2 regions of the Streptomyces sp. NPDC002499 genome follow, and region 2 is predicted to be linked to the other one. Evidence: riboswitches for the same ligand, from Rfam matches in the RefSeq annotation. Region 2 holds a riboswitch; the other holds the start of a gene.
What was found. A riboswitch is a leader RNA that binds a small molecule or an ion and turns the genes downstream of it on or off. The one in region 2 is predicted to bind glycine.
Positions count from the first base shown of each region.

Region 1: it holds a riboswitch for glycine, as region 2 does, so the genes downstream of both, gcvP (aminomethyl-transferring glycine dehydrogenase) here and gcvT (glycine cleavage system aminomethyltransferase GcvT) in region 2, are expected to answer to the same signal.

Region 1 is NZ_JBSFXO010000012.1:5,755-15,564, forward strand. Features, by position in the region: gene ACWD5F_RS31550 (FHA domain-containing protein) at 1-843, shown strand, start outside; gene ftsR (transcriptional regulator FtsR) at 863-1,600, shown strand; gene ACWD5F_RS31560 (bifunctional nuclease family protein) at 1,685-2,158, shown strand; gene ACWD5F_RS31565 (MerR family transcriptional regulator) at 2,374-3,057, shown strand; gene ACWD5F_RS31570 (DNA polymerase IV) at 3,125-4,549, shown strand; gene ACWD5F_RS31575 (PRC-barrel domain-containing protein) at 4,839-5,216, opposite strand; glycine riboswitch at 5,330-5,425, shown strand; gene gcvP (aminomethyl-transferring glycine dehydrogenase) at 5,602-8,487, shown strand; gene ACWD5F_RS31585 (TOBE domain-containing protein) at 8,553-8,972, opposite strand; gene ACWD5F_RS31590 (ABC transporter ATP-binding protein) at 9,010-9,810, opposite strand, start outside.
Region 2 is NZ_JBSFXO010000013.1:47,245-57,054, forward strand. Features, by position in the region: gene ACWD5F_RS33585 (L-serine ammonia-lyase) at 1-718, opposite strand, end outside; gene glyA (serine hydroxymethyltransferase) at 800-2,059, opposite strand; gene gcvH (glycine cleavage system protein GcvH) at 2,074-2,451, opposite strand; gene gcvT (glycine cleavage system aminomethyltransferase GcvT) at 2,525-3,643, opposite strand; glycine riboswitch at 3,681-3,791, opposite strand; glycine riboswitch at 3,792-3,884, opposite strand; gene ACWD5F_RS33605 (AAA family ATPase) at 4,033-4,707, shown strand; gene ACWD5F_RS33610 (enhanced serine sensitivity protein SseB) at 4,973-5,764, shown strand; gene ACWD5F_RS33615 (enhanced serine sensitivity protein SseB C-terminal domain-containing protein) at 5,949-6,704, shown strand; gene ACWD5F_RS33620 (ABC transporter permease) at 7,039-8,046, shown strand; gene ACWD5F_RS33625 (ABC transporter substrate-binding protein) at 8,117-9,810, shown strand, end outside.

The DNA of each region.
Region 1 (9,810 bases), on a different contig from region 2:
CGGTGTATGCAATCAGGGTTCGTCCTGCCCCACGGGCGGGTCTGTTTCGGTCAAGGGGAATCGCCCGTGAAGTTGTTTGCGAAGTTGTTCGGCAAGAGCGCGCGAGAGGGTAGCGACAATGCGAACGCGACCGCTCGTCATCGCGCACAGCCAGACGCGGAAGGCGAGCGTCCGCTGTTCCGGGACCAGGTGGGCGGTCAGGGTGGTGACGTTCCCGGAGGTCAGGGCGCGCCGTCTGTTGACCCTGCGCAGTCCGGCGGCATAGGTTTCGGGCAGCCGTCAACCTCAAGTACGGGTGGAGGGTTTTCCCCTATGTCGGCCCTGGTGTGTACGAGGTGCGGCAACCGCAACGCGGAGAACAGTCGCTTCTGTTCCAACTGCGGCGCGCCGTTGCGGGGCGGTGCCGAGCGGCCGTCCGAGACGACTTCGACGATCTCCATCTCCGGTCTTGAGGCGTACGACGCCGAGGTGACCGGACAGACCCAGATCCCGGCGCTCTCTCCCGAGGCACAGGCCGCGGTGGACGCGCTGCCGCTGGGTTCCGCGCTCCTCGTGGTGCGCAGGGGGCCCAACTCGGGCAGTCGCTTCCTGCTGGACGGCGACCTGACCACGGCCGGGCGTCACCCGCAGAGCGACATCTTCCTGGACGACGTGACGGTCTCGCGTCGGCACGTGGAGTTCCGCCGCGCCGCGGACGGTTCGTTCACGGTGGCCGACGTGGGCAGTCTGAACGGCACGTACGTCAACCGCGAGCGGATCGACTCGGTCGCGCTGAACAACGGCGACGAGGTGCAGATCGGCAAGTACCGGCTGGTGTTCTACGCGAGCCAGCGAGGCTACTGACCCTCCACGGAGAAGGTCCATGCTTCATACACCGAGCGGCGGGGCCGGACACGGCGCCGCCGCCGCGGACAGTGGACTGATGAGCATCGGCACGGTGCTGAACGTGCTGCGCGACGAGTTCCCCGAAGTCACCATCTCCAAGATCCGTTTCCTGGAGTCGGAGGGGCTCATCGAGCCGCAGCGGACCCCCTCGGGGTATCGCAAGTTCAGCCCCGGTGACGTCGAGCGCCTCGGTCACGTCCTGAGGATGCAGCGGGACCACTATCTGCCGCTCAAGGTCATCCGGGAGCACCTGGACGCCATGGAGCGCGGTGAGGCCGTACTGCTGCCCGCGGTGGGGCGTCAGCGGGACGGCGAGACCGCCCTGGAGGTCCCCGAGGGCCCCACGGCGGCTCGGATCGGCCGGGACGAGCTGCTGGCGGCGGCCGGCATCGGGGAGCAGGAGCTCGAGGAGTGGGAGTCGTACGGGCTCGTCGGGCCGTTGCCGGACGGGGCGTACGACGCGGAGGCGGCCACCGTGGCCGTGCTCGTCGTGGAGCTGGGCCGGTTCGGGATCGAGCCGCGCCACCTTCGGGTGATGAAGGCGGCGGCCGATCGCGAGGCCGGGCTCGTGGACCAGGTGGTCGCCCCGCTGAAACGCCATCGCAATCCGCAGACCAGGGCCCACGCGGAGGCCCGTACGAAGGAGCTGGCGGCGCTCACCGTACGGCTGCACGCCGCGCTCGTGCAGACCGCGCTGGGCGTGCGCCTGCCCTGAGCCGGGCGCCACGCGGCGGCCGGATCATCCCCCCGTTCCCTGCCCGACTACCCAAACGTCCCGGGCACGTCCTAGGGTTGCTGTGTGAACGAGCTCGATGTCGTAGGTGTCCGGGTCGAAATGCCCTCCAACCAACCGATCGTGCTCCTGCGTGAAGTGGGAGGCGACCGTTACCTCCCCATCTGGATCGGGCCGGGCGAGGCTACGGCGATCGCCTTCGCCCAGCAGGGCATGGCCCCCGCACGACCGCTGACCCACGACCTGTTCAAGGACGTGCTGGAGGCCGTCGGCCAGGAGCTCACCGAAGTGCGCATCACCGACCTGCGCGAGGGCGTCTTCTACGCCGAACTGGTCTTCGCCAGCGGGGTCGAGGTGAGCGCGCGCCCGTCCGACGCCATAGCGCTGGCGCTGCGCACGGGCACGCCGATCTACGGCAGCGACGGGGTGCTGGACGACGCCGGCATCGCGATCCCGGACGAGCAGGAGGACGAGGTGGAGAAGTTCCGCGAGTTCCTCGACCAGATCTCACCCGAGGATTTCGGCACCAGCAGCCAGTGAGGCGCGGGGCGCGGAGAAAATGCCGGCATTTGCCGGAGGCCACTGCGAGCGTCCTGGGCCTTGCTCCGGGCACATTCGGCTAGCCTTTCCCCGCGGTTGGGTGCGGGAAACCACTCCTAGGGTGATTATCACCCGGCGTGCCGAGTGTGGCGATCGTTGACGCACCCCTGGTGACTGCCTACCGTCGTGAAGGCAGGTCAAGGACGGAGGTCGGCGTGAGAAGCAGCGGCGACGGTACGGCTGGGGGTGCCCCGGGACACGGTCTCGGGGAGAGCGGTCCGTACCCTCCCCCAAGCTCTCAACTGCGTTCGGGTTGGGGGGATCCCCATCACAGCAGCGCGCCCGGTCACGTCCCGCAGCGGCCGGCGGCCGTGCCGAGCAGCGGAGGGGCGGCGTCCATGGCGTCCGAGCAGATCGGCTACCGAGGTCCTACGGCCTGTGCGGCCGCCGGGATCACCTACCGCCAACTGGACTACTGGGCGCGCACCGGGCTCGTGGAGCCGAGCGTGCGGCCCGCGCACGGATCGGGCACGCAGCGGCTGTACAGCTTCCGGGACGTAGTCGTCCTGAAGATCGTCAAGCGGTTCCTGGACACCGGTGTGTCCCTTCAGAACATCCGCACCGCGGTCCAGCATCTGCGCGCGTGCGGGTTCCGCGATCTGGAGCGCATGACGCTGATGAGCGACGGCGCCACGGTCTACGAGTGCACCTCGCCGGACGAGGTCCACGCGCTGCTCCAGGGCGGCCAGGGCATCTTCGGGATCGCCGTCGGAGTGGTGTGGCGGGACGTCGAGAGCGCGCTCTCGCAGCTGCACGGCGAGCGCGTCGACACGGGCGAGACGCTGGTCGGCAACAATCCCGCGGACGAGCTGGCGCGGCGCCGGAACCGGGCCGTCTGAGCGGCTCGGGGCGGCACCCGGCGGTCGTACGGGTGCGTTGTCAGTGGCGTAGTGCAGCATCGGAGATGTGAGAAACGCGCCCACGATCCTGCATCTCGACATGGATGCCTTCTACGCCTCGGCGGAGCAGGCGTCCAAGCCGAGTCTGCGCGGGAAAGCCGTCGTGGTGGGCGGGCTCGGGCCGCGTGGGGTGGTCGCGACCGCCTCGTACGAGGCCCGGGTGTTCGGGGTCAGGTCGGCGATGCCGATGGCCCAGGCGCGGCGGCTCGCGCCGAACGCCGCGTATCTGGTGCCGCGCTTCGGGTTCTACCGGGCGATCAGTGAACAGGTGATGGGGCTCCTGCACCTGTTGTCGCCGCTGGTGGAGCCGCTGAGCCTGGACGAGGCGTTCGTGGACCTGGAGACCGACGGGGCGGCCTGGGACAGGGCGTCGGCGCGGCTGGTCGGGGAGAAGCTGCGCGCGGACATACGGGCGGTCACGGGGCTGACCGGGTCCGTGGGCCTGGCCGCGTCCAAGATGCTCGCCAAGATCGCCTCCGAGGAGGCCAAGCCGGACGGGCTGGTGCTCATCGAGCCGGGGACCGAGCGGGCGATGCTCGGGCCGATGCCGGTGCGGATCCTGCCGGGGGTGGGGCCGGCGACGGGGGACCATCTGCGGCGGGCCGGGATCACCACGGTCGATGATCTGGCCGAGGCCGGGGAGGACGAGTTGGTGCGGCTGTTGGGGAAGGCGCACGGGCACGGGCTCTACGCGATGGCGTTGGCGCGTGATGATCGGCCTGTCGTCGCTGAGCGGGAGACCAAGTCGGTGTCGGTCGAGGACACGTATGACGTGGACATTCATGACCGGGTGCGGGTGGGGTTGGAGGTGCAGCGGCTGGCGGATCGGTGTGTGGGGCGGTTGCGGTCGGCGGGGTTGTCCGGGCGGACCATCGTGTTGAAGGTGCGGCGGTACGACTTCTCGACGTTGACTCGGTCCGAGACCTTGCGGGGGCCTACGGATGATCCTGGGGTGGTGCGGGAGGCTGCCTTGCGGTTGTTGGAGGCCGTGGATACGACGGGTGGGGTGCGGTTGTTGGGGGTGGGGGTGAGTGGGCTTGCCGACTTCACGCAGGAGGATCTTTTTGCGCAGGCGGCGGAAGCGGGGACGGGGGCGGCGGTTGTTGGGGGTGGGATGGGTGCGGAGTACTCGGATGTGGAGGTTGAGGTGGGGGAGCGGGTGGGGGCGGATGCGGAGGCGGTTGAGGAGCAGGTGATTGTTGCTGCTGAGCGGCGGTGGCCTTCGGGGCATGATGTGCGGCATGCCGAATTTGGGCATGGGTGGGTGCAGGGGAGTGGGCTTGGGCGGGTGACTGTGCGGTTTGAGACGCCGGGGTCTGAGCCGGGGCGGGTGCGGACGTTTCGGGTCGATGACCTGGAGTTGGAGCCGGCGGATCCGTTGCCGTTGGTTTCGGGAGGTCCCGGGGTTTCCGTGGACGGCGTTCGGATGTGACTGTCAGTCGGAGCTGAGGCGGGTGGGTCGCGCGGCCCGGCGCTGGCGGGGTGCCGCCTGCGCCCACCCGTGCCGCCCCAGCGGCACGACTGCCCGCAGGCTGAGCGGGTTTGAGGGCGGGGCGCCGCGCGCCGCCGCCTGGCGCGAGGCTGGTGGGTGGGGCCGTCTGGCTGTGGGGTGGGTGGCGCCTCAGCGGCACGACTGCCCGCAGGCTAGGCGGGTGGGGGTGGATGGTGGCGTGGGACTGCTCGCGGGCTGAGCAAGTAGTGGGTAGGTGTCGGCAGACGGTTCAGGCGTCTGCGTCCTCTGTGCCTGCCAGCTTGCCGAAGTCTCTGTCTGGGAACTCTGGTGGGGGTGCTGTGTCGAGGCCGTAGTGGTGGTAGAGCTGGAGTTCTTGTTGGGGGGAGAGGTGGCGGCCCACGCCGAAGTCGGGGGCGTCTTTGATGAGGGCGCGTTCGAAGGGGACGTGGAGGGTGCCTTCGACCAGTTCGCTGGGTTCCAGGGGGACGAAGGCGTCGCGGGAGAAGAGGCCGGTGCGTATGGCGGCCCACTCCGGCACGCCGGTCGCGTCGTCGAGGTAGATCTCGTCGATCGTGCCGATCTTGGTGCCGTTGCGGTCGAACGCCTTGCGGCCGATCAGGTTGCGTGGATCGATGTCGGTCTGCACGGGGCCTCCACGTGGTCGCGACGCACTCGTAAACACTACAAAAGAGCACATTGGTGATGGTGGCCACTCGAAGGCCCGTGCGGTGTGCCCGCTGGTAGGCTGGCAGCGGCTGCTGACCCCGTGCGGGAGAGTCCTCCAGACATCATCGGAGGCGCCGAAGGAGCAAATCCTCCCCGGAATCTCTCAGGCCCACGTACCGCACGGACGAGGTCACTCTGGAAAGCAGGGCGGGTGTCGAAGGCCTCCGCTCTCACCGACGGTGAAAGTCGGGCCCCTTCGGGATGCCCGGTGAAGCTCTCAGGTTGAGATGACAGAGGGGGAGGCCGTCGGGGTACCCGTGCCGTGGTGCCCCTCGAAGGTCGTGACCGACCAGGAGGCCTCCGCAATGACCGCCCATCGCACTCCGCTCTCCGAGCTCGAAGCGGGAATCCCGTTCGAGCAGCGCCACATCGGGCCCGACCAGGAGGCGCGGGCCAAGATGCTCGCGCAGGTCGGCTACGGCTCGCTGGACGAGCTCACCGCCGCCGCGGTGCCGGATGTGATCAAGAACGCCGATGACCTGGACCTGCCCGGTGCGCGCACCGAGGCCGAGGTGCTGGCCGAGCTGCGGTCGCTCGCCGATCAGAACCAGGTTCTCGACTCCATGGTCGGCCTCGGGTACTACGGGACCTTCACGCCGCCCGTCATCCTGCGCAACGTGATGGAGAACCCGGCCTGGTACACGGCCTACACGCCGTACCAGCCGGAGATCTCACAGGGTCGGCTGGAAGCTCTGCTCAACTTCCAGACCATGGTTGCCGACTTGACCGGGCTGCCGACCTCCGGTGCCTCGCTGCTCGACGAGGGCACGGCCGCCGCCGAGGCCGTGGCGCTGTCCCGGCGGATGGGCAAGAACAAGAAGGGTCTGTTCCTGGTCGACGCGGACGCGTTGCCGCAGACCATCGCCGTGATCCAGACGCGGGCCGAGCCGGCCGGCGTGGAGGTCGTGGTCGCCGACCTCGCCGACGGCATCCCGGCCGAGGTCGCGGAGCGGGAGATCAACGGCGTTCTCGTCCAGTACCCCGGAGCCTCCGGTGTCGTACGGGACATCAAGCCGTTGATCGAGCAGGCGCACGGGCTCGGTGCGCTCGTCACCGTCGCCGCCGATCTGCTGGCGCTGACGCTGCTGAAGTCGCCCGGTGAGCTGGGGGCGGACATCGCCGTCGGTACGACGCAGCGGTTCGGTGTGCCGATGGGCTTCGGCGGGCCGCACGCGGGCTACATGGCCGTGCACGAGAGGTTCGCGCGCAGCCTGCCCGGGCGGCTCGTGGGTGTGTCCGTGGACGCCGACGGGCACAAGGCCTACCGGCTTGCGCTGCAGACGCGTGAGCAGCACATCCGGCGGGAGAAGGCCACCAGCAACATCTGTACCGCGCAGGTGCTGCTCGCCGTCATGGCCGGTATGTACGCCGTCTACCACGGGCCCGAGGGGCTGCGGGTGATCGCGCGGCGCACCCACCGGTACGCGACGATCTTGGCCGAGGGGCTCAGGGCCGGCGGGGTCGAGGTCGTGCACGGCACCTACTTCGACACGCTCACCGTGCGCGTGGAAGGGCGGGCCGCCGAGGTCGTCGCCGCCGCGCGGGACAACGGGGTCAACCTGTACCCGGTCGACGCCGATCACGTGTCGATCGCCTGTGACGAGACGACCGCGCGGGCCCAACTGCGTGCCGTGTGGGCCGCGTTCGGGGTCGCGGGGGACGTGGACGCGCTGGACGCGGTCGCCGGGGAGACGATTCCGCAGGCGCTGTTGCGGAGCGACGAGTTCCTGGTCCACCCCGTCTTCCAGGAGCACCGTTCCGAGACGGCGATGCTGCGCTACCTGCGCAAGCTGGCCGACCGTGACTACGCGCTCGACCGCGGCATGATCCCGCTGGGCTCCTGCACGATGAAGCTCAACGCCACCACGGAGATGGAGCCGGTCACCTGGCCCGAGTTCGGGCAGCTGCACCCCTTCGCGCCCGCCGAGCAGGCGCAGGGCTATCTGACGCTCATCCGTGAGCTGGAGGAGCGGCTCGCCGAGGTCACCGGGTACGACAAGGTGTCGCTGCAGCCCAACGCCGGGTCGCAGGGGGAGCTGGCCGGTCTGCTCGCCGTACGCGGATATCACCGTGCCAACGGGGACGAGCAGCGGACCGTGTGTCTGATTCCGTCGTCCGCGCACGGCACCAACGCCGCGAGTGCCGTGATGGCGGGCATGAAGGTCGTCGTCGTGAAGACCGCCGGGGACGGCGAGATCGACGTCGAGGATCTGCGGGCGAAGATCGAGCAGTACCGGGACGAGCTGTCGGTGCTGATGATCACGTACCCGTCCACGCACGGTGTGTTCGAGGAGCATGTCGCGGACATCTGTGCGCAGGTCCACGAGGTCGGTGGGCAGGTGTACGTCGATGGCGCCAACCTCAACGCCCTTGTGGGGCTTGCCAAGCCGGGGCACTTCGGCGGGGACGTCTCGCACCTGAATCTGCACAAGACGTTCTGCATTCCGCACGGTGGCGGCGGTCCGGGTGTCGGGCCGGTCGGTGTGCGCGAGCACCTCGCGCCGTACCTGCCGAACCACCCGTTGCAGCCGGCGGCCGGGCCCGAGACGGGTGTGGGGCCGATCTCGGCCGCGCCCTGGGGGTCGGCCGGCATTCTGCCGATCTCGTGGGCGTACGTCCGGCTCATGGGCGGCGAGGGGCTGAAGCGGGCCACGCAGGTGGCGGTGCTCAGCGCCAACTACATCGCCAAGCGCCTGGAGCCGCACTTCCCCGTGCTCTACACCGGGCCCGGCGGGCTGGTCGCGCACGAGTGCATCATCGATCTGCGGCCGCTGACCAAGGCGACCGGCGTGAGCGTCGACGATGTCGCCAAGCGGCTGATCGACTACGGGTTCCACGCGCCGACGATGTCCTTCCCGGTGGCCGGCACGCTGATGATCGAGCCGACGGAGTCCGAGGACCTGATCGAACTGGATCGGTTCTGCGAGGCGATGATCGCCATTCGCGCGGAGATCGAGAAGGTGGGGGCGGGGGAGTGGCCCGCCGACGACAACCCGCTGCGGAACGCTCCGCACACGGCGCGCGCGCTGGGCGGTGCGTGGGAGCACGCGTACACGCGCGAGGAGGCCGTGTTCCCGGGCGGGGTCTCGGTGGCCGACAAGTACTGGCCGCCGGTGCGGCGGATCGACCAGGCCTTCGGTGACCGCAACCTGGTGTGCTCCTGCCCGCCGTTGGACGCGTACGAGGACTGACAGCGCTGATCGGACGGAAGGGCTCCTGCCGGATGGATGTCGGCGGGAGCCCTTCTGTTTCCGCGTCAGGTCGTCGACAGGGAGACTTCCGTCGACTTGATCAACGCGACGGCCGGGTCGCCGGTCTTGAGGGCGAGGTCGTCCACGGCTTCGCGGGTGATGGCGGCGGTCAGGGCGCCGCCCTCGACGTCGAGCTTGACCGAGGCCATCGCCTCGCCGGTGGTGATCTCCGTGATCGTGCCGGGGAGTTGGTTGCGGATCGACAAGCCCTTGACCGGGCCGGTGGAGAGGGAGACCTCGGTCGATTTCACCAGGGCGCGGACGGGGGTGCCCGGGGCGAGGGAGAGGTCGGTGACGGCTTCGCGGGTGATCGCTGCGGTGAGGTTCTGGCCGCCGGTGAGGCGGATGCCAACGGTCGCCATCACCTCGCCGGGGGTGACGGTGGTGACGGTGCCGGGGAGCTGGTTGCGGATGCTGAGGGTCATGGCCATCACCGTAGGCCTTGTGGGGCCTTGTGGGGCTTTATGCCGGGTACGCGTGCGTCTGCGTCGCCTTGACCGTCGCCCAGACCGAGGCGCCGGGGTGCAGGTCGAGTTCGGCCGCGGCGACCGTGGTGAGGTCGGCGGCGAGGGGGAGTTCACCGGTGAGGTCCGCGCGGATCTGGTCGCCGTGGGTCTCCAGGCCGGCGACCTCGCAGTGCCAGAGGTTGCGGGCGCTGGTGGAGGTGGGGCGGGTGCGGTGGAGGGTGACGGCGCTGGGTGGGAAGGCGACGAAGGCCTCGCCGGTGAGGTGTTCCGCGGTGGTGATCTCCGGGCCCGTGGTGAGGGTGACCGTGTGGCCTTCGGCCTCGCCCTTGTAGAGGTTGAGGCCTACGAGTTGGGCGATGTAGTCCGTGCGGGGGTGGCGGGCGATGTCTGTGGGGGTGCCTTCCTGGACTACGCGGCCGTCCTCGATTACCACCAAGCGGTCGGCCAGGACCATGGCGTCCAAGGGGTCGTGGGTGACGAGGACCGCTACTGCCTCGAAGTCGGCCAGGTGGTGGCGGAGTTGGGTGCGGATGTCGAGGCGGGTGCGGGCGTCCAGGGCGGCGAGGGGTTCGTCCAGGAGGAGTAGGCGGGGGTTGGTGGCGAGGGCTCTTGCGAGGGCTACGCGTTGGGCCTGGCCGCCGGAGAGGTGGCGGGGTTTGGTGGTGGTGTGGGCCTTCAGACCCATGCGGGTCAGCCAGGTTGCTGCTTGGGCTCTGGCTTCTTTTTTTGTTGCGCCGTGGCAGCGGGGGCCGAAGGCGACGTTGTCCAGGGCCGTGAGGTGGGGGAAGAGGAGGTA
Region 2 (9,810 bases):
CCTTCAGGCCGCCCGGCAGGATGCCCTCGCGGGCCATGCCGCGTGAGACGCACGCCTGCATCACCCGCCAGATGTCGAGGAGCCCCGCGCGGATCTCCTCCTCGGTGCGCCAGGCGCGCTCGTTCTCCAGCATCAGGGCGGAGATCGACAGGCCCGTCTCCTTCGTCAGGCGCAGCAGCTCGTCGCCCGTGCGGAAGGGGTACTTGAGGACCGTGTCGTCCAGCTTGATCCGGTCCGCGCCCACCGCGTCCTCGTCGACGACGAAGCCGCCGCCCACCGAGTAGTACGTCTTCGACAGCAGCTCGGCGCCCTTGGAGTCGAACGCCCACAGGGTCATGCCGTTGGCGTGGTAGGGCAGGGTCTTACGGCGGTGCAGGACCAGTTCGTCGTCGAAGGAGAACGGGATCTCGTGCTCGTCGAGGAGCCGGATCCGCCCCGCCGCCTTGATCGCCTCGACCCGCTCGTCCGCCCCCTCCACGTCCACCGTCCGTGGTGAGGCGCCCTCCAGACCGAGCAGCACCGCCTTGGGCGTGCCGTGCCCGTGCCCGGTGGCGCCGAGCGAGCCGTACAGCTCGGCGCGGACCGACGCGACGGACTCCAGCAGCTCCTCGTTGCGCAGCCGGCGCGCGAACATGCGGGCCGCGCGCATCGGGCCCACCGTGTGGGAGCTGGACGGGCCGATGCCGATCGAGAACAGGTCGAAGACCGAGATGGCCACGGGAACTCCTCAGAACGCTTGGTGGTGCGGGGTGGGGCACCGCGCTCACCTTCCAGTGTGCGCGGTGCCCCGAGGGGCCGACTACAGCCCGGGGTACAGCGGGTGTTTCGCGGCGAGCGCGGTCACGCGCGCCTTGAGCGCCTCGGCGTCGTACACGGGCTTGAGCGCCTGCGCGATCACGTCCGCGACCTCGGCGAAGTCCTCGGCCGTGAAGCCGCGGGTGGCCAGGGCCGGCGTACCGATGCGCAGACCCGAGGTCACCATGGGCGGCCGCGGGTCGTTCGGGACGGCGTTGCGGTTGACCGTGATGCCGACCTCGTGAAGTCGGTCCTCGGCCTGCTGCCCGTCGAGGGCGGACTCCCGCAGGTCGACCAGGACCAGGTGCACGTCGGTGCCGCCGGACAGGACGTTCACCCCGGCCTCGCGCGCGTCGGCCGCGGTGAGGCGCTCGGCGAGCAGCCGGGCACCCTCCACCGTACGCCGCTGGCGCTCCTTGAACTCCTCGCTCGCGGCGACCTTGAAGGAGACCGCCTTGGCCGCGATCACGTGCTCCAGGGGACCGCCCTGGAAGCCCGGGAAGACGGAGGAGTTCAGCTTCTTCGCGAACTCCTTCTTCGCCAGGATGATCCCGCCGCGCGGACCGCCGAGGGTCTTGTGGGTGGTGGAGGTGACGACGTCCGCGTACGGGACCGGGTTCGGGTGCAGACCCGCGGCCACCAGGCCCGCGAAGTGCGCCATGTCGACCCAGAGATACGCCTCGACCTCGTCGGCGATCCGGCGGAACTCCGCGAAGTCCAGCTCGCGCGGGTACGCCGACCAGCCCGCGATGATCACCTTGGGCCGGTGCTCCTTGGCGAGCTTCTCCAGCTCGGCCATGTCGACCAGACCGGTCGTGGAGTCCACGTGGTAGGCGACCACGTCGAACTGCTTGCCGGAGAAGTTCAGCCGCATCCCGTGGGTGAGATGGCCGCCGTGCGCCAGGTCGAGCCCGAGGATGGTGTCGCCGGGCTGGGCCAGCGCGAACAGGGCGGCCTGGTTGGCGGAGGCACCCGAGTGCGGCTGCACGTTGGCGTACTCGGCGCCGAACAGGTCCTTGACCCGGTCGATCGCGATCTGCTCGACCACGTCGACGTGCTCGCAGCCGCCGTAGTAGCGGCGGCCCGGGTAGCCCTCGGCGTACTTGTTGGTGAGGACCGAGCCCTGGGCCTCCATGACCGCGACGGGCGCGAAGTTCTCGGAGGCGATCATCTCCAGCGTGGACTGCTGGCGGTGCAGTTCGGCGTCGACCGCGGCGGCGACGTCCGGGTCCAGCTCGTGCAGGGGCGTGTTCAGTGCGGACATGCGTCTGTGACCCCTCAGCCGGCCGTCTCGGCGGCGTACTCGTCGGCCGACAGCAGGTCGGCGGGCTCCTCGGTGTAGCGGACCTTGAAGAGCCAACCGCCCTCGAAGGGGGCCGAGTTCACCAGCGACGGGTCGTTCACCACGTCCTCGTTGATCTCGGTGACCTCGCCGCTGACCGGCGAGTACAGGTCGCTGACCGACTTGGTCGACTCCAGCTCGCCGCAGGTCTCGCCCGCGGTCACCTCGGAGCCGACGTCAGGGAGCTGGGCGTAGACGACGTCACCGAGCGCGTTGGCCGCGAACTCGGTGATGCCGACCGTCGCGACGCCGTCCACGGCGGCCGACAGCCACTCGTGCTCCTTGCTGTAGCGCAGCTGCTGGGGATTGCTCATGGCCTGGATTCTCCTGTACGCGGGGGAGTGTGGGTGAAGGGTGAAGAGGTGCGGGGGAGCACTGCGGAAAGTGTTACTTCCGGCGCTTGTAGAACGGCAGCGCCACGACCTCGTACGGCTCGTGGCTGCCCCGGATGTCCACGCCGACCCCGGCCGTGCCGGGCGCCGCGTGGGCCGCGTCGACGTAGGCCATCGCGATCGGCTTCCCCAGCGTGGGGGAGGGGGCGCCGGAGGTGACCTCGCCGATCACCTGGCCGTCGGCGACGACCGGGTAACCGGCACGCGGCACCCGTCGGCCCTCGGCGACCAGGCCGACCAGGACGCGCGGCGCGTCGTGGTTGAGGTTCTCGAGGGCCTCGCGCAGCGCCTGGCGCCCCACGAAGTCGCCCTCCTTCTCGAACTTCACCACCCGGCCGAGCCCGGCGTCGAAGGGGGTGAGCGAGGCGCTCAGCTCATGCCCGTACAGCGGCATGCCCGCCTCCAGGCGCAGCGTGTCCCGGCAGGACAGACCGCAGGGGATCAGGCCGACGCCCTCGCCCGCCTTGGTCAGCGCCTGCCACAGCTCGACCGCGTGCTCCGGCTTCACGAACAGCTCGAAGCCGTCCTCGCCGGTGTAGCCGGTGCGGGCGATGAGGGCGGGGACACCGGCGACCGTGCCGGGCAGACCGGCGTAGTACTTCAGGCCGTCGAGGTCGGCGTCCGTGAGGGACTTGAGGATGCCGGGGGACTCCGGCCCCTGGACGGCGATCAGCGCGTAGGCGTCCCGGTCGTCGCGCACCTCGGCGTCGAATCCGGCCGAACGTTCCGTCAGCGCGTCGAGCACGACCTGGGCGTTGGAGGCGTTGGCGACGACCATGAACTCGGTCTCCGCGAGGCGGTAGACGATCAGGTCGTCCAGGATGCCGCCGTCGGCCCGGCAGATCATGGTGTAGCGGGCGCGGCCGACGCCGACGGAGGCGATGTTGCCGACGAGGGCGAAGTTCAGGAGCCGGTCCGCCTCCGGGCCGGTGACGGTGATCTCACCCATGTGGGAGAGGTCGAAGAGCCCGGCCTTCGTGCGTACGGCGAGGTGCTCGTCGCGCTCGGAGCCGTAGCGCAACGGCATGTCCCAGCCGGCGAAGTCGGTCATGGTCGCGCCCAGCGAGCGATGCAGGGCATCGAGCGCGGTGTGACGGGGTTCGGTGCTGCTCATCGGACGTGAGTCTCCCAAGGCATGACGGCGAGGTCGTTCCTCCCCATCTGTCATCGGAACCTGAGAGGTTCGTCATGACCGCACGGGACATGACTTGCACCTTGGGTGGGGCCACCGGCAACACCGGGGACCCGCTTTTCAGATGTGCCTCGCCCGCGCGGTAACGGGGCCTGAGAGATTCAAGGGAGGGACTTGCTCCTTCGGCGCCCCAGGTGACCGGGGACTCTCCCGCGCGGATTCAAACGGCCGGTATGCAGTTGGCGCGCACATCATCGCACAGGCTCTGTAACAGGCTTGTGGCCGGAACCGAACGGAACCGGGAGACACCGTGGATTACCTTCTCTTTACATTCGGTGGGGAGAAGCTTTCCTGACCCGGCAGGGAGGACGATCACGGTGACAAGGACCACGGCGTACGCGGCGACCTCGGCCGTCGCGCTGCCCCAGCAGGCCCCGGCACCCGCCCGCGAGCGCTGCGCCGAGCGGCCGGCCCCGGTCGTCCGCGACCTGCGCGACCGCTCGGGCCGCAGCCCGCACGCCCTGCTCTTCGGCCCCCGCGACCTGGTGGTGATCACCGGCCTGCCCGGCAGCGGCAAGTCCACGCTGATGCGGCGCGCGGTCAAGGGCATCCGCATCGACTCCCAGGACGCCCGCGACCGCTGGGACACCCGGGCGTCCCGCTTCCTGCCGTACGCCGTCTACCGCCCCCTGGTCCGCCTCGCCCACTACGCCGGTCTCGGCCGCGCCCTGCGCGCCGGCGCCGGCGTCGTCGTGCACGACTGCGGCACCCAGGCCTGGGTGCGCGGCTGGCTGGCCCGCGAGGCCCGGCGCCGCGGCGGCATCCTGCACCTGGTCCTGCTCGACGTGCCCCCGCGCACCGCCCTGGCGGGCCAGCGCGACCGCGGCCGGGGTGTCTCCCGCTACGCCTTCCTGCGCCACCGCACGGCGGCCGGCCGGCTGATCCGCTCCGTGGAGCGCGGCGACCTGCCCGAGGGCGTCGGCTCGGCGGTGCTCCTGGACCGGGACGCGGCGGACGTGCTGCGCAGGATCGGATTCACGGGCTGAGGTGCCGCCGCCGATGGGCCGCCGTCGAGCCGCGCCGCCTCGGGGCCGCCGCGCTCGTCGAGCCGTGCCGAGGCGGCAGTGGCCCGCGGCGGGCGGTGCCCGGACCGGTCTCGCGCCGGGACCCTCCGGTCCGGCCGTCGTCCCGGCCCGTGCGTTCCGCGGACGGTGCGCCGGGCGAGATCGGCCGCACGAGCCCACCGCCAGGGGCCCCGTACCCGTTAGCCTTTGCTGCCACAGCGGTACTTCACAGCAGGCGGTCGGACAGATGGACTTCCCAGCGGATCTCCCCGCGGAGTTTCCCATGCAGGCGCACCCCCATCCGCACGGCGGATGGCCCGGCAACGAGCTGGAGGAGGTGCTGTCGGCGTCCCTCGGCGTGCCCATGGCGGGCGGCCGGATCGTCGAGGTGCTCAGCCGCAGCTTCCTCTGGATCCCGCTGCCCAGCGGCGGCGGCCCGCACAGCGGCCCGCTGGACCTGCCCACGCTGGAGATCGAGGGCCAGGCCTACGTCCCGGTCTTCAGCTCCGAGGAGCAGTTCCGGCATGTCGTCGGCGCGCATCTGTCGTACACGATCGCGCCCGCCGTCGAGTTCGCCCGCGGTCTGCCCCCGCAGGTCGGCATCGCCGTGAACCCGGACGGCATGGTCGGGATCCCGCTCCCGCCGGCCGCCGTCGCCGAGCTGTGCCGCATCGGCCGCACCCTCCTCGACGGCCCCACCTCCGGCGGCCGCGTCCGCCTCTTCGAACCGGACTGGCAGGACGACCCGGTCGACTTCCTCGCCGCCGCCTCCGCCGAGTTCGAGACAACTCCCGTGATCCAAACGGCCCGCCGCTGCCTCGCCGCGATCGAGACGGCGGACCCGGTGATGTTCGTGGGCGTCGAACTCTCCGAATGGGAGGGCGACCTACGAGCCGTCCCCCTGGAGGCCCTGGGCCGAGCCCTGACCAAGTCCCCACCCCAGTGGCCGGTCAACCTGGTCCTCCTGGACGTCACGGACGACCCGGTGGCGACGTGGATGAGGCAACAGGTCAGGCCGTTCTACCAACGGAACTTCTGAACGCCGCAGGGTCAACCAACCTAGGGGCGCGGGGAACTGCGCGATCAACCACGACGGACCCGCACTCGCCGACGGACAACAAGCCCCGAGCTCATGGGCGCTTAAGCTGTCACAGACACGCGGGGCACATCTCGAAGGGGCGGTAAGACACGTGAGCGCGAGCCTCAGCGGCAGCGTGGAGCACATGCTGCGCCAGGTCACGCCAGGGCGCTACGACGCCTACGAGGCCCTGCTCCGCGCCCTCGCGACCCCCGGTGCGGGCCAGGTCTGGATGCTCCTGTGGCACGGCCAGTCCGGCTCCCCGGACGCCCAGTACGGAAACATGGAGGTCGAGGGCCACGGCTACGCCCCGTGCGTCACCTCCGCCCAGGAGCTGTCCGCCAGCGGCTGGAACCGCTCGTACGAGGTCGTCGACGGGGTCGACGTGGCCCGCACGCTCTATCCCGACCACTTCGGCCTCTGGCTCAACCCGCACGCCCCCGGCGGCGGTGTCGGCATCCCGTGGCTGGATCTGCGCCGGATCGCCACCGGCCTGGAGCGCCAGCCCGCGGGCCCGCTGCGGCTGTCGGAACCCGGCATCGAGATCCCGCAGTTCTACGCCCTGCTCGCGCACAACGCGCACCGCACCCCGGCCGTCCGCGCGCTGCGCCGCGCCTGGGTGCAGCCGGCGCTCGGGGCGCCGTATCTGGCCATCGGTCTCGACGTGTACGACACCTCGCCGCCCGCGGTGGACGCGGTGCGGGCGATGATGCAGCAGTCGATCGGCGCGGTCCCCGAGGGCCTGCCGGTGTCGACCGTGGCGATGTCGGACGAGGACGACCCGGTCGCGATGTGGATGCGGGCCGGCGCCCGGCCCTTCTACGACCGTGAGGCGCACGCGGCTCCGGCCCAGGCCCCCGCGGCCGGGTACGGCTATCCACCGGCACCTGGCGGATACTGAGCGGGCGCGCACTGGTCCAGACCGGCGCACGCGCTGGTCCGGACCGGAGAAGTGGTGGGTCTGCGCGCGTAGATAGCGGCGGAAGATCCGTCCGCTTACTGAATGTCCGGATTCGTCCGCGTCCGACCCCCGTTACCCGCTGTCCGGATAACGGAACCCCTCTGACCTCATCACGTTTACGCATCCTTTCCCCGTCAAGTCTGGCAACAGATCGCCAAAGCGTTGAAGACTCCCGCACCAGGGGCTCTTTGTGCCCCGAGTACGACGGACTGATCACGCCGCTACAGCGGCAAGTGCGGGCCGGCTACCGCCGGTTGAGAGGGGTCCCTGCCAGATGACGGCACCATTGCACGAGCCGACCGCGGAAGCGGCCCCGAGTGCGGCCGAGGAAGCCGCGGTCGCAGCCGCCGGCGCCAAGACCGTTCAGGGACGTTCCCTGGGCCGGATCGCCTGGGAGCGCCTGAAGCGGGACAAGCTCGCCCTGACAGGCGGCATCGTGGTGGTCGTCCTCATCGTGGTCGCCCTGCTCGCGCCGGTGATCACCAACCTGCTGGGGCAGGACCCGGACGCCTACCACGAGAACCTGATCGACCCGCTGTTCGGCACCCCCAAGGGATCCCTGGGCGGCATCAGCGGCGAGCACCTGCTGGGCGTCGAGCCGGTCAACGGCCGCGACATCCTCGCCCGCATCCTCTACGGCGCCCGCGTCTCGCTCCTGGTGGGCTTCCTGTCCGCCGTCGTCGCGGTCGTCCTGGGCACCGTCCTGGGCATCCTGGCGGGCTTCTTCGGCGGCTGGGTGGACTCGCTCGTCAGCCGCGTGATGGACGGCCTGCTGGCCTTCCCGCAGCTGCTCTTCACGATCGCCCTGGTCTCCGTGATGCCGAACGAACTGCTGGGCCTCTCCGGGTCCAACGTGCGCGTCTTCGTGATGATCCTGGTCATCGGCTTCTTCGGCTGGCCCTACATCGGACGCGTGGTGCGCGGCCAGACCCTCTCGATGCGTGAGCGCGAGTACGTCGAGGCCGCCCGATCGCTGGGCGCCGGGCGGTTCTACATCCTGTTCAAGGAACTGCTGCCCAACCTCGTGGCGCCGATCATCGTGTACACGACGATGATGATCCCCACCAACATCCTCACCGAGGCTGCTCTCAGCTTCCTGGGCGTGGGCGTCAAGCCGCCCACGTCGTCCTGGGGACAGATGCTGTCGAGCGCCATCGACTACTACGAGTCGGACCCCATGTACATGGTGGTCCCGGGTGTGGCGATCTTCATCACCGTCCTTGCCTTCAACCTGTTCGGCGACGGCGTGCGTGACGCGCTGGACCCGAAGGCGTCCCGCTGAAAGAGCCGTACCCCAATCGTCCCGTGGCACCAACACGGGGTCTCTCATCTAATCCGGAGGATCCGAGATCGTGACTACCCAACGCACCTCAGGGCGGCGTAAGAAGGCATTTGCCGCCGCTGCTGCGGTCGCCGCACTGCTGGCCACGGCGGCGTGCGGCGGCGGCAGCGACGACAACGGCGGCGGCGGTTCGAAGACCGGCGCGGCCGGCTTCGACGCGGCCAACAACAAGGTCGCCCAGGCCTCTCTGGCCAAGAAGGGCGGCACGCTGCGGTTCGGTGGTGCCCAGGACGCCGACTCGTGGGACACCACGCGTGGCTACTACGGCTTCATGTGGAACTTCGCGCGCTACTACAGCCGCCAGCTGGTCACGGGCAAGACGGAGCCGGGCAAGGCCGGCGCCGAGCTCACCCCGGACCTCGCCACCGGTCTCGCCAAGGTCTCGGACGACGGCAAGACGTACACGTACACCCTGCGTGACGGCATCACGTGGGAGGACGGCAAGCCGATCACGTCCAAGGACGTGAAGTACGGCATCGAGCGTGTCTGGGCGCAGGACGTGCTGTCCGGCGGCCCGACGTACCTCAAGGACTTCCTCGACCCCGACGGCGAGTACAAGGGTCCCTACAAGGACACGTCCAAGGACAAGCTCGGTCTGAAGTCCATCACCACCCCGGACGACAAGACCATCGAGTTCCACCTGCCGAAGGCCAACTCGGACTTCCAGGAGGTGCTGGGTCTGGTCTCGGCCTCCCCGGTCCGCCAGGACAAGGACACCAAGTCCAAGTACGGCCTCAAGCCGTTCTCCTCGGGCCCGTACAAGTTCGAGTCCTACAGCCCCGGCAAGAGCCTGACGCTGGTGCGCAACACCGAGTGGAAGCAGTCCTCGGACCCGATCCGCAAGGCGTACCCGGACAAGATCACCGTTCAGTTCTTCTCGGACGCCAACCAGCTGGACCAGCGTCTGCTCAACGGTGACCTGGACCTGGACATCAACCAGACCGGCATGTCCCCGCAGGGCCGCACCACCGCCCTGAAGGAGCACAAGGCCAACCTGGACAACCCGGTCTCGGGTTACATCCGCTACGCGACCTTCCCGCAGAGCGTGAAGCCGTTCGACAACGCCGAGTGCCGCAAGGCCGTCATCCTCGGTGCGGACCACGTCTCGCTGCAGACCGCCCGTGGTGGCCCGGTCGCCGGTGGTGACATCGGCACCAACATGCTCCCGCCGTCCGTCCCGGGCTCCGAGGGCCAGAAGTACGACCCGTACAAGATCTCCGGTGCGAACAAGAACGGCAACGTCGAAGAGGCCAAGGCGGCTCTGAAGGCGTGCGGCAAGCCGAACGGCTTCTCCACCACCATCGCGGTGCGCAACAACAAGCCGGTCGAGGTCGCCACGGCCCAGTCGCTCCAGGCGTCGCTGAAGAAGATCGGCATCAACGCCCAGATCGACCAGTTCGACGGCTCGCAGACCACCGGCATCATCGGTAGCCCCTCGAACGTGAAGAAGAAGGGCTACGGCATCATCATCATGGGCTGGGGTCCGGACTTCCCGACCGTCCAGGGCTTCGGTCTCCCGCTGTGGGACAGCAAGTACATCGCGGAGAGCGGCAACAACAACTTCGCCCTGATCGACGACAAGACCATCGACGGTCTGTTCGACAAGTACGTCACGACGCTGGACGAGGCGGGCAAGACCACCATCTCGACCGAGATCAACCACAAGGTCATGGAGGGCGCGTACTACCTGCCCTTCACCTTCGA